DNA from 2 places in the Streptomyces sp. NPDC000229 genome. Region 1 is predicted to be linked to the other one. Evidence: riboswitches for the same ligand, from Rfam matches in the RefSeq annotation. Region 1 holds a riboswitch; the other holds the start of a gene.
The links. A riboswitch is a leader RNA that binds a small molecule or an ion and turns the genes downstream of it on or off. The one in region 1 is predicted to bind cyclic di-AMP.
Positions count from the first base shown of each region.

Region 2: another riboswitch for cyclic di-AMP. It lies ahead of ABT360_RS09900 (M23 family metallopeptidase); the one in region 1 lies ahead of ABT360_RS27490 (M23 family metallopeptidase).

Region 1 is NZ_JBEPEL010000072.1:3,938-9,280, reverse strand. It holds gene ABT360_RS27505 (carboxymuconolactone decarboxylase family protein) at 1-131, shown strand, start outside; gene ABT360_RS27500 (TetR/AcrR family transcriptional regulator) at 189-827, shown strand; gene ABT360_RS27495 (SGNH/GDSL hydrolase family protein) at 871-1,665, opposite strand; gene ABT360_RS27490 (M23 family metallopeptidase) at 1,825-2,745, opposite strand; cyclic di-AMP (ydaO/yuaA leader) riboswitch at 2,748-2,911, opposite strand; gene ABT360_RS27485 (tyrosine-protein phosphatase) at 3,523-4,335, shown strand; gene ABT360_RS27480 (DUF6126 family protein) at 4,344-4,460, opposite strand; gene ABT360_RS27475 (XRE family transcriptional regulator) at 4,481-5,164, opposite strand; gene ABT360_RS27470 (aspartate aminotransferase family protein) at 5,226-5,343, opposite strand, start outside.
Region 2 is NZ_JBEPEL010000013.1:17,042-22,384, reverse strand. It holds gene ABT360_RS09925 (hypothetical protein) at 1-478, shown strand, start outside; tRNA gene ABT360_RS09920 (tRNA-Lys) at 575-647, shown strand; gene ABT360_RS09915 (alpha/beta fold hydrolase) at 897-1,736, opposite strand; tRNA gene ABT360_RS09910 (tRNA-Met) at 1,892-1,965, shown strand; gene ABT360_RS09905 (PP2C family protein-serine/threonine phosphatase) at 2,136-3,287, shown strand; cyclic di-AMP (ydaO/yuaA leader) riboswitch at 3,542-3,676, shown strand; gene ABT360_RS09900 (M23 family metallopeptidase) at 3,688-4,797, shown strand; gene ABT360_RS09895 (aldo/keto reductase) at 4,919-5,343, shown strand, end outside.

The DNA of each region.
Region 1 (5,343 bases):
CGCTCGGTGAGCCGGCCTTCGTGGAGCTGACCGCGATGGTGGCGCTGGAGAACATGCGCTCCCGCGTCAACGCCGCGCTGGGGCTGACCAGCCAGGGCTTCAAGGACCGGTGCGAGCTCCGGCACCGGTGACCGGCCGGTGACGGGACGGACACCCGGCGTACCCGCGAAACCGCCTAGGGTGGCTGCGTGGGCAGAGTGCGGTTGAGCGTGGCGGAGCGGCGGGAGGAGCTGCTGCGGGCCGCCGTCGAGCAGATCGAGGCGCGGGGGGTGGCGGCGGTCCGGATCGCCGATGTGGCATCCGCGCAGGGCGTGAGCAATGCGCTGGTCCTCTACCACTTCTCGACCAAGGAGAAGCTCGTCGCGGCCGCCTTCGCGTACGCCGCCGAGGGCGATCTCGCGCACCTGCGCCGGCTGTTGGGCCGCCGGACGACGGCGGTCCGCCGGCTGCGGGCAGCCGTGCACTGGTACGCGCCCACGGGCCGGGCCAAGGGGTGGCGCCTGTGGATCGAGGGCTGGGCGGCGGCGCTGCGCGAACCCGTGCTGAAGGAGGTCGCCCAGGACCTCGACCGGCAGTGGAAGGCGGCGCTGACGGAGGTGATCGCACAGGGCGCGGCGGCGGGCGAGTTCCGCTGCGAGGACCCCGCGGCCGCGGCCTGGCGGCTGACCGCCTTCCTGGACGGTCTGGCCGTCCAGATGACCGCGTACGCGGCGTCCTACTCCCGTGCACGCATGCTGGCGTGGGCGGACGAAGCCCTCGCCCGCGAACTCGGCCCCCCGGAGGCCCGGTCCGGCGACTCCGGCACCCGAGGCACCCGAGACCCCTGAGGCAGCTGAGGCCCGCCCGCGCCTCCCCGCACCCGCACCCGCCCTACAGCGGCAGCAGGTCCGGCCGCTTGGCCGAGACGTGGTCGCCGGACGATTCGCCGCGCAGTCGGCGGCCGATCCACGGGACCAGGTACTCGCGCGCCCACTGGACGTCGTCGCGGCGGAGTTCGAGGGGGCCGCGCGGCGGCAGCGGCGGCCAGGGCTGGTCCGGGTCGGCGGGGACGTCCACGCCGAGGACCTGGCCGGCCCGGAGGGCGACGCGCGTGTGGCCCTCGGGCGACAGGTGCAGCCGGTCGGCGTCCCAAGCGCGCCTGTCCTGCACGGTCTTGAGGGACCACAGGTCCAGCACCGGGCAGCCGTACCGGTCGGCGACGGCGCGCACATGTCCGTTGTAGGTGGCGATCTTGCCGCGCAGCCGGCGCAGCACCGGCACGGTGCGGGTGTCGAACCCGGTCGTCACCAGGACCGTGCCGACCGCGGACGTCAGGTCGGCGACGGCCCGTTCGAAGCGCTCGGCGACGTCGTCCGGGTCGCTGCCGGGCCGGATGATGTCGTTGCCGCCCGCGCAGAAGGTCACGAGGTCGGGGGCGAGTTCCTTGGCGCGCGGGACCTGCTCCTCCACGATCTGGTCGAGGAGACGCCCGCGTACGGCGAGGTTGGCGTACCGGAACTCCTCCGGCTCCGGCAGCCGGTCGGCGAGCAGCACCGCGAGGCGGTCCGCCCAGCCGACGAACGTTCCGTCGGGGCCAGGGTCTCCGACGCCCTCGGTGAAGCTGTCACCGATCGCCGCGTACGACCCGAATACGTCACTGTCTCTGAATGTCGAATCGTCTGCCACGGGAGCACATCTTTCACCCGGTGATGTGACCTACGCGACCGTAGGAGGGGTTGACGGTGGGTGATGTTTGCCACCGGTCAAGATTCACCCAAGCCGGAATACGGCTCCGCCCGGCACCGGGAGGCGGTGCCGGGCGGAGTGCGCTCCGAGGGGCAGGCGTCAGATGGAGACGCCGTGGCTCCGGAGGTAGGCCAGCGGGTCGATGTCCGAACCGTAGCTGGGGCTGGTCCGGATCTCGAAGTGGAGGTGCGGGCCGGTGGAGTTGCCGGTGGAGCCGGACAGACCGATCTGCTGACCGCCGCTCACGCTCTGGCCGGAGGAGACGGACAGCGAGGAGAGGTGGGCGTACTGCGAGTAGGTGCCGTCGGTGTGCTGGATGACGACCTCGTTGCCGTAGGCGCCGCTCCACCCGGCCGAGACGACGGTGCCCGCGCCGACGGCCTTGACGGTGGTGCCGGAGGAAGCCGCGAAGTCGACACCCGTGTGGTAACCGGAGGACCAGCTGGAGCCGGAGGCGCGGTAGGGCGTGGTGACTCCGGCGTCGACCGGGGCGGTGAAGCCCGAGCCGCTGGTCTTCGGGGCGGACTGGGCCGGGGCGGCGGCCTTGGCGGCGGAGCGGGAGGCGCGGCTCTCGGCGCGGGTGTCGTCGGCCTTGGGCTTCGCCGGGGCGGCCTTCGCGGGGGCGGCCGTGGACTTGGCACCGAGGGTGAGCTCCATGCCCGGGAGGATCAGGGACGGGTCCTCACCGATGACCTGGCGGTTGTCCTTGTACAGCTTCTGCCAGCCGCCCTTGACGTTCTTGTTCTTGGCGATCTTGGAAAGGTAGTCGCCGGCGACGACCGTGTACGTGCGCGGCGCGGCCTTCTGCGCCGGGGCGGCGGCCTTCGGGGCGGCCTTGGCGGCGGTGGCCGCGGCGGTGACGGCCTGCGGAGCGGCGGCCGGGGCGGCCTTCTCCGCGGCGTGCGCGCCGGTGGCGCCGAGCAGCGGCAGGGCGATGGCGGCGCCACCGGTACCGGCGGCGACGAAACCACGCGTGATGGAGCTGGACTTGGGACGGCGGTGCTTACCCTTCGCGGGCATGGCGTTTTCCTCTCCGGCGCCTGCGAGGTGAGCTGTCGGGTTCGGACTGGAGTTGTCCGGCCGCGTCATGGACGCGACTTCACCCCGAGCCGGTCCCGGAATTCCGGGGTCGGCGTACTACCTGGGTCCCCCGCTCCTGCCACACGTGGGTGGGTGCGAATTCCGACCGGCGGCAGGATTCGGCGGTCCGGCCGGATTGCCGTGACCGTAAGCGAGTGGGGCAGGCGTGAACAAGCCGCTGCTTTCTTCGCGGCATTCCCGGCGCTGCGACCGCCATGGAATTCCGGTCACCCTCCGTGGATTGCGGATCATGTATTCCCGTTCTGTACAAGGAAATTACGAACGGCATCCCGCCACGGACGGTCACGGTTATGACGCTGCTCACGCGGCCCTGACCATCTCCCTTACGACCAGGGCACGTTATACCCAATCCCCCAATACGGACAGAACCGTCATTCTCTGACGACTCTCCTCAATCCCTCCACCGTTGCGGTCGGATGGCGGCCAGAGGAAGGGCTTCGGACGCCCGGACGGACGAACCGCAACGAAGTGGGACAGAAGGAGCCTGGGTGGTGACGAGGACGCCACCGGCGGGTCCGCAGTCGGCCCGGCCCGGCCCGACGGGCGTGACGTGCGCATCACCGGTCGTCGGTCATGGGCAGGGGCAACGAATGTGCGACGCGCGCGGAGATTGATCGCCGGACGAACCAATGTCGTATCGTCGGACCACGACATCGTCGGCGGGCCGACGCCGACCGCAGACACGGAGGAGCCCCCGTGACGCAGCAGCTGCCGCAGGTCCCGTCGATCGAGCCCGAGCTGACCGGAGTGCGCAACTTCCGTGACGTCGGCGGGCTTCCGACGGTGGACGGCCGGCGGGTGCGGCACGGCAGGCTCTACCGCAGCGGCCACCTCGCGCACGCCACGGGCGAGGACACCGCCTTCCTGGCGGGCCTCGGGCTCCACACGATCTTCGATTTCCGCAACGCCGCCGACCAGAAGCTGGAAGGCCCCGACGTGGAGCTGCCGGGCGTACGGAATGTGAACATTCCGCTCTCCGACCCGGCCGACGGCGCGGAATTCTGGACCATGGTCCGCGACGGCGACCTCGACCAGCTGCGCTCGATCCTGGCGGACGGCAAGGCGGCGGCCCGGATGACGGCCTCGTACCGCATGATCATCAAGGAGCGTACGGCCGAGCACAGCCGGGTGCTCCACGCGCTCGCCGAGGACAGCGTCCCGGCCCTGATGCACTGCGCGGCCGGCAAGGACCGGGCGGGGCTCTCGATAGCGGTCTCCCTGCTGGCCGTCGGGGTCGAGCGCGAGGCGATCGAGGAGGACTACCTCAAGTCCAACGACCCTCGCCGCCGCTACAAGGTGCGCCGCAGCGACAATTCCCCGGCCGCCATGTCGCCGCAGGTCATGGAGCTGCTCAGCCCGCTCTTCGAGGCCCGCATCGAGTACCTGACCGCGGCCTTCTCGACGATCGAGGAGACCTGGGGCTCCACCGAGCGCTACCTGACCGAGGGACTGAAGCTCAGCCCCGAGACCCGGGAGCGGCTGCGCGAGCGTCTCCTCGACGAGAGCTGAGCCGCGCCTCAGCCGGCCCCGAGCTCGAACAGCAGGTAGAGGAAGGCCGCGAAGAGGTGGCCCGCCACCAGATAGGCGAACAGCCGGACGGCGAGCCCTCGGGGGAACGTCCGTTCCTGGGACATGGTGATCTCTCCGATCGAGGTCAGCGGCGGTGCGCGCCCGCGCCGAGGCACAGGTCGGCCGCGGCGCTCTGCATGAGGGTGTGGACGAACAACAGCTCGGCCCCGCCGCGTGTGGCCGCGGCGATACGGTGCGGGGTCAGCGAGTCGAAGTGGGCGCTGTCCCCGGGGTCGAGGACGTGCACGGCCTCCCCGAGGGCCAGGCGCACCCGGCCGCCGAGGACGTACAGCCACTCCTCCCCCGGGTGTACGCGCACGAGGTCGTCCCGCGTCGCGTACGGAACCTGGACGCGCAGCGCCTGCATGGCCCGCCCGGGGCCGCCGGCCTGGTGGTAGACCCAGCCGTCCGCCTCGGCGGGCTCGGCCCGGCCGCCCCGGACGATCGGATCGTGCTCCGGCGGCACCTCGCCCAGCAGCTCGGAGACGGTCGTACCGTAGATGCGGGCGAGACCCAGCAGCATCGGCAGCGAGGGCTGGCGGCGGCCGGTCTCCAGCCGTGACAGGTGGGCCGGGGAGAGCCCGGCGGCCCTCGCCGCGGCCTCCAGGGTCAGCCCCCGGCGCCGGCGCAGCGCCCGCAGCTGCGGCGCGACGTCCGGGACCAGGTCGGCCGTCGCGGCGTCGTCCACCGCATCGGCCGGTCCGGAGGCGCTGTCCGGTGCCACGTGTGGCCGCCCCGGGCCCGGAGAGGCTTCGGGGGAAGTGCTCATGCCTCCATTGCGCCAGGATCTTCCCTCACGGGCAAATTTCTTGCCTCAGAGGCAAAAAGGCTCAGCGGTTGGCGATGGCCTGCTTCACCAGCGTTCTGCCGAAGTCCCAGATCAGTCCGCCGCCGCTGTGCGCCTCGTCCATGACGGCCGTGAACGCCTCCACGAACCGGTCGGCCTCC
Region 2 (5,343 bases), on a different contig from region 1:
GAACAGCATGGACGCCTTCGCCGCCCCGGGCGACCTGACCGGCGACGGCCGCCCGGACCTGCCGGCCCGCCACGCCACGACCGGCAACCTCCACCTCCACCGGTCCAACGACCGCGCGGGGTTCGACCCGGGCGTCGTCATCGGCACCGGCTGGAAGGGCTACCGCCTGATCGGCGCGGGGGACACCGACCGCGACGGCCACGGCGATCTGCTGGCCCGCGACCCGTCGGGCGAGCTGTGGCGCCACGGCGGCACCGGCGCGGGCACGCTGAAGCCCCGGGCGCTGGTCTTCCGTGACTGGGGCGCAGGTCGCACCGACATCCTGGGCATCGGCGACATCACCGGCGACGGCCTGCCCGACCTCCTCTCCCGGGACGCCAACGGCAAGCTGCTCCGCAACAAGGGTGACGGCAAGGGCTCGTTCGGAGCGACGGTGACGGTCGCCACCGGTCGGCAGCACTACCGCACGCCGTTCTGACGATCCCCCCGCCTCCGCGGCGCGACGGCGGCCGTTCACCCGATACCCGATCGGATGCCGGGCGCCGTGCGGCTATGCTCAGGGGTGACTCGTCGAGGGCCGTTAGCTCAATTGGCAGAGCAGCGGACTTTTAATCCGTTGGTTGTGGGTTCGAGTCCCACACGGCCTACCGATTCAGCCCCAGGTCACAGGTGTTCCGACCTGGGGCTGACGTCATTCCCGGGGCTCCGACGAGCTCCGCCGGCCGGCCCCGGAGCCCGACGGCCATCGTCGCGGGCTCGCGTACGGGCACGGGTCCCGGTGATCCGCGCCGGGTGAGTCAACCACCGCCGTTGCCCTCGGGCGGTCACTGTCGGCCCGGGCAGCCAGGGCCTCCCAGGGCTCGGAGCAGGCACCGCGGACGGGGTCGGTGACACGCTCAGGACAGGAACTTCGCTGCCGTCGCCGTGAATCGGCCGGCGTCGTCGAGCCACGGGAAGTGGCCCGCTCCGGGCTGGACGATCAGCTCCGCGCGGGGGAACAGCCCGGCGAACGAGGCCATCGCCCGGGGAGGGGCGGCCAGGTCCAACGCGCCGGCGAGCACCAGCACCGGCGCCTCCAGACGTGCGAGTGCGCCGCGGGTGGCCTCGGGGTCGAAGGCGCCTTCGGTGGCGAAGACCGACGCGGCCTCACCGTTCCTCTGGGCGTCCTCGGCGGCGTGATGGGCCTGTGTCTCCTCGTCCCAGCGGCCGTAGTAGAAGGGTGCGACGGCCTGCCACGAGTCGGTGGTCGCCTTCCCGGCGACGATCGACTCCAGGGCCGCGTACGCCGCCGGGAACCACGGCTCGTCCCGGCGGAGTCCGGCCGTCTCCAGTCGGTCGTCCCCGGTGATGGTGACACCGACGGCCATGACGCTCGGCGTGATCAGCGCGAGCCTGCCGATGTGTTCCGGGTACCGGGTCGCGTACAGCACCGCCAGGTTGGCGCCGGCCGAGTGCGCGAGCAGGTCCGTCCGGTCGAGGCCGAGGTGCCGTCGCAGGGCTTCGACGTCATCGACGAGCCGGTCGCAGCGGTAGGAGCCGGTGTCGTCCGGTATCGCCGACCGACCCGTGCCCCGGAGGTCCAGCATGATCAGCCGCCGGTGCGCGGAGAGGCCGCCGAGGTCACCGAGGTAGACCGAGTCCTGCATCGGCCCGCCGGGCAGGCAGATCAGAGGTGGGCCGTCCCCGGACACCTGATAGGCGAGGCGGGTGCCGTCATGGGCTGAGAAGGTGGGCATGGTCGTGACCATGTCACCGCATGGCGGGCCGCGGCAATGGGTGCCGCCCGGCCCCGGGAGGGAGCACCCCTGTGGCCGTTTTGTCCCCTCGGGGTGGCTGCCAGGGATATTGGTTAGGGATCGTGCGCCGGATGGCGTAGGGTGGTGTTCACCGACGCGGGGTGGAGCAGCTCGGTAGCTCGCTGGGCTCATAACCCAGAGGTCGCAGGTTCAAATCCTGTCCCCGCTACTGAAGACGAAGGCCCGGTGCATTGCGCACCGGGCCTTCGTCGTGCCCGGACCGGGGCCGGGGGTCGCCCGGTCGGCGGATGGCGAGTCGCCGCGCGGCGCGGCTCCGGCCAGCCTGGGTGGGGCGCGGTACCGTCCGCAGCCGTGGGCGGACCGGGCAGGAGACCAGTGGTGGGGCAACGGGTGCGGGACGGCGGTGACGGGCGGGAGGGTGCTCCGCGGGCCCGGAGGTTCGTCCGCGCCCTGCCCGCGCTGCTGATCGCGGGGGGTGTGGCGTACGACATGCTCACCCCGCCGCGCTTCACCGCCGTACCGCTGTTCGCCGCCGCCCCGCTCGTCGCGGCGCCGCTGTTCGCCGCGCGGACGACACTGCTGTCCGGTCTCTTCGCCGTGCTGGCCATGCTGGGCCTGCACCTGGGCAACGGCACGCTGGGCGAGGCGCAGACCATCACCGAGATCCTCACCGTGGCGGTGGTCGCCGTGCTCGCGCTGCTGATCAACCGGGTCGTGCGGCGCAGTGGTGAGCGGCTCGCCTCGGCGCGGGTGATCGCCGAGACCGCGCAGCGGGCGGTGCTGCCGACGCCCGCCGAGCGGATCGGCGGGCTGCAGGTGGCGGCGCGGTACGAGGCGGCGCAGGCGGACGCGTTCATCGGGGGCGACCTCTTCGCCGTGCAGGACACCCCGTACGGGGTGCGGCTGGTGGTGGGGGACGTACGCGGGAAGGGCATGGGCGCGGTCGAGGCGGTGGCGGTGGTCATCGGGGCGTTCCGCGAGGCGGCCGAGCAGGAGAGCTCCCTGGAGGGCGTGGCGCAGCGGCTGGAGCGGGCGCTGGCCCGGGAGGGGACGCGGCGGGACGGCCTGGACGTCTTCGAGGGGTTCACCACCGCGGTGCTGGCGGAGATCCCGCGCGGGGAGGCCGTGGTGCGCGTGGTGGACCGGGGGCACCCCGAGCCGCTGATGCTGTACGCGGACGGGCGGGTCGAGCTGCTGGAGCAGGCCGAGCCCGCGCTGCCGCTGGGCATGGCGGACCTGGGGACATGGCCGGACCGGGCGTACGAGGTGCCGTACCCGGCGGGAGCGACGCTGCTCCTCTACACGGACGGGCTCTCGGAGGCGCGGGACGCGGCGGGGGTCTTCTACGACCCGGTCGCGCGGCTCGCGGGGCGGCTCTTCCCGGGGCCCGACGCGGTGCTGGACGCGCTGGTGAGCGACGTACGGCGGCATACGGGCGGCGGGGCGACCGACGACCTGGCGCTGCTGGCGGTCAGCCGGCCGGCCCAGGGGCAGCCGGAGCGGCGCCGGACGGTTCCGGTCGTACCGTAGCGGCGTCCCGGCCGCCGGTACGGTGCGTAGTCGACGAGTGTCATTGCGCAGAGCATTTGACATGCCGTCAGAATCACGGTGGCCGGTGAATGTTTCTGGTCTGCGGTCAACTCGCCCGGTTCTGCCCGGTTGTCAACCGGTACGTCCCGGGCCCGTGTGGTTAATGATCAGTAGGAACGGCTTGGAATCCGGAGCCCCCGTCTATTAACGTTCGATAACGCAGCGCGGTCGTCCCAGCCGTCGCCAGACGGCACCGCGCGCGTGCGCCGAATTCCGCAAGGGAACCGGGGAACCACCACCTTGGGGTGAATCGGGCCGAAGTGGGCCCGTAGGAGACCTTCCTGCTCCGAACCCGTCAGCTAACCCGGTAGGCGAGAAGGAAGGAAAGGAGTGCGCCTCCGTGGCGTCCAACAGGCCTGCCCCCGAAGCTCCGTACGGCTCGATCGCCTCGTTCAACTCTTCGGGTGTCCCGGACGCCGCACCCGTAAACGGGCAGCAGTGGGAAGAATGGAATCCCACCGAGGAAACCGTCCGCCCCGTCCGCGGCCGGCACCGCGTGGCCAAGCAGCGCGGCGGACTCGCCCGTAGCTCCACCGTCCTCGGCGTGGGCGTCATCGCGGCGGTCGGCGCGGGCGGCATGGCCACCGCGCAGGACAAGCCGGCGGTCTCCATATCCCTGCCGGACGTCGTCACGGACAACCTGCCGGACGCCCAGTCCCTGCCCGGCATCGGCTCCCTGATGTCCGACGACTCGGACTCCGGTGACTCCGGCGAGACGGACACGCCGGACAGCGGGCCGCTCACCACCGCGTCCCTCACCGGCACCGCCGACGCCACCGGACAGCAGAACAGCGGCGCGGACGCGGGCGAGGCGCTGCGCGCCCGCATCCTCCAGCAGGCCGAGCAGCAGCAGGCCTCCGCCGACGCCGAGGCGAAGGCGGCCGCCGAGACGGCCGCCGCCGAGCAGGCCGCCGCCGAGGCCAAGGCGCAAGCGACCGCCGCCGAGAAGCAGGCCGCCGAGCAGGCCGCCGAGGAGAAGGCGAAGGCCGAGGCCGAGGCCGCCGCCAAGGCGAAGGCCGCGGAGGAGGCCCGGCTGGCCGAACTCGCCGGGAGCTGGTCCCTGCCGACCTCCTCGTACACCATCACCTCCACCTATGGCCAGGCCGGCAACATGTGGTCCTCCGGCTACCACACGGGCCTCGACCTGGCCGCTCCCACGGGCACGCCCGCCAAGGCCGTCCACGGCGGCACCGTCAAGTCGGCCGGATGGTCGGGCTCGTACGGGTACCGCATCGTCCTGGAGTTGGAGGACGGCACGGAGGTCTGGTACTGCCACCTGTCGTCGATGACGGTCGGTGCCGGGCAGAAGGTCGGCACCGGCGAGACCATCGGCCGGGTCGGCGCCACCGGCAATGTGACCGGGCCGCACCTGCACCTGGAGGTGCACACCGCGGGCGGCGACGGGATCGACCCGCTGGCGTGGCTGCGCGGCAAGGGCCTCACCGTCTGAGCGCTCGCCCGGGAACTTCGGACCCCGGCAGCTCTGGCGGCACACCCCCCGACGCCAGGGCTGCCGGTTTCTTCGTCATGTGCGCGGAATATGCAGGTCTGTTGACGCGTTGAGCCGGGCCATGACCTCACTCCGCAAACTGGGCACGTCCGACCTGCACGTCTTCCCCCTCGCCCTCGGCGGCAACGTCTTCGGCTGGACCGCCGACGAGGCGCACTCCTTCGCCGTCCTCGACGCGTACGCGGCCGCCGGCGGCAACTTCGTCGACACGGCCGACAGCTACTCGTCGTGGGCGGCGGGAAACGAGGGCGGTGAGTCCGAGACCATCATCGGCAGGTGGATGGCCGCGCGCGGCAACCGGTCCGACGTCGTGGTCGCCACCAAGGTCGGTGCACACCCGCGGTACAAGGGCCTCAGCCCGGCCACCATCAAGGCCGCGGCCGAGGAGTCGCTGCGGAGGCTCGGTACCGACTACATCGACCTGTACTACACGCACTTCGACGACCCCACCGTGCCGGTCGAGGAGATCGTCACCGCCCTCGACCA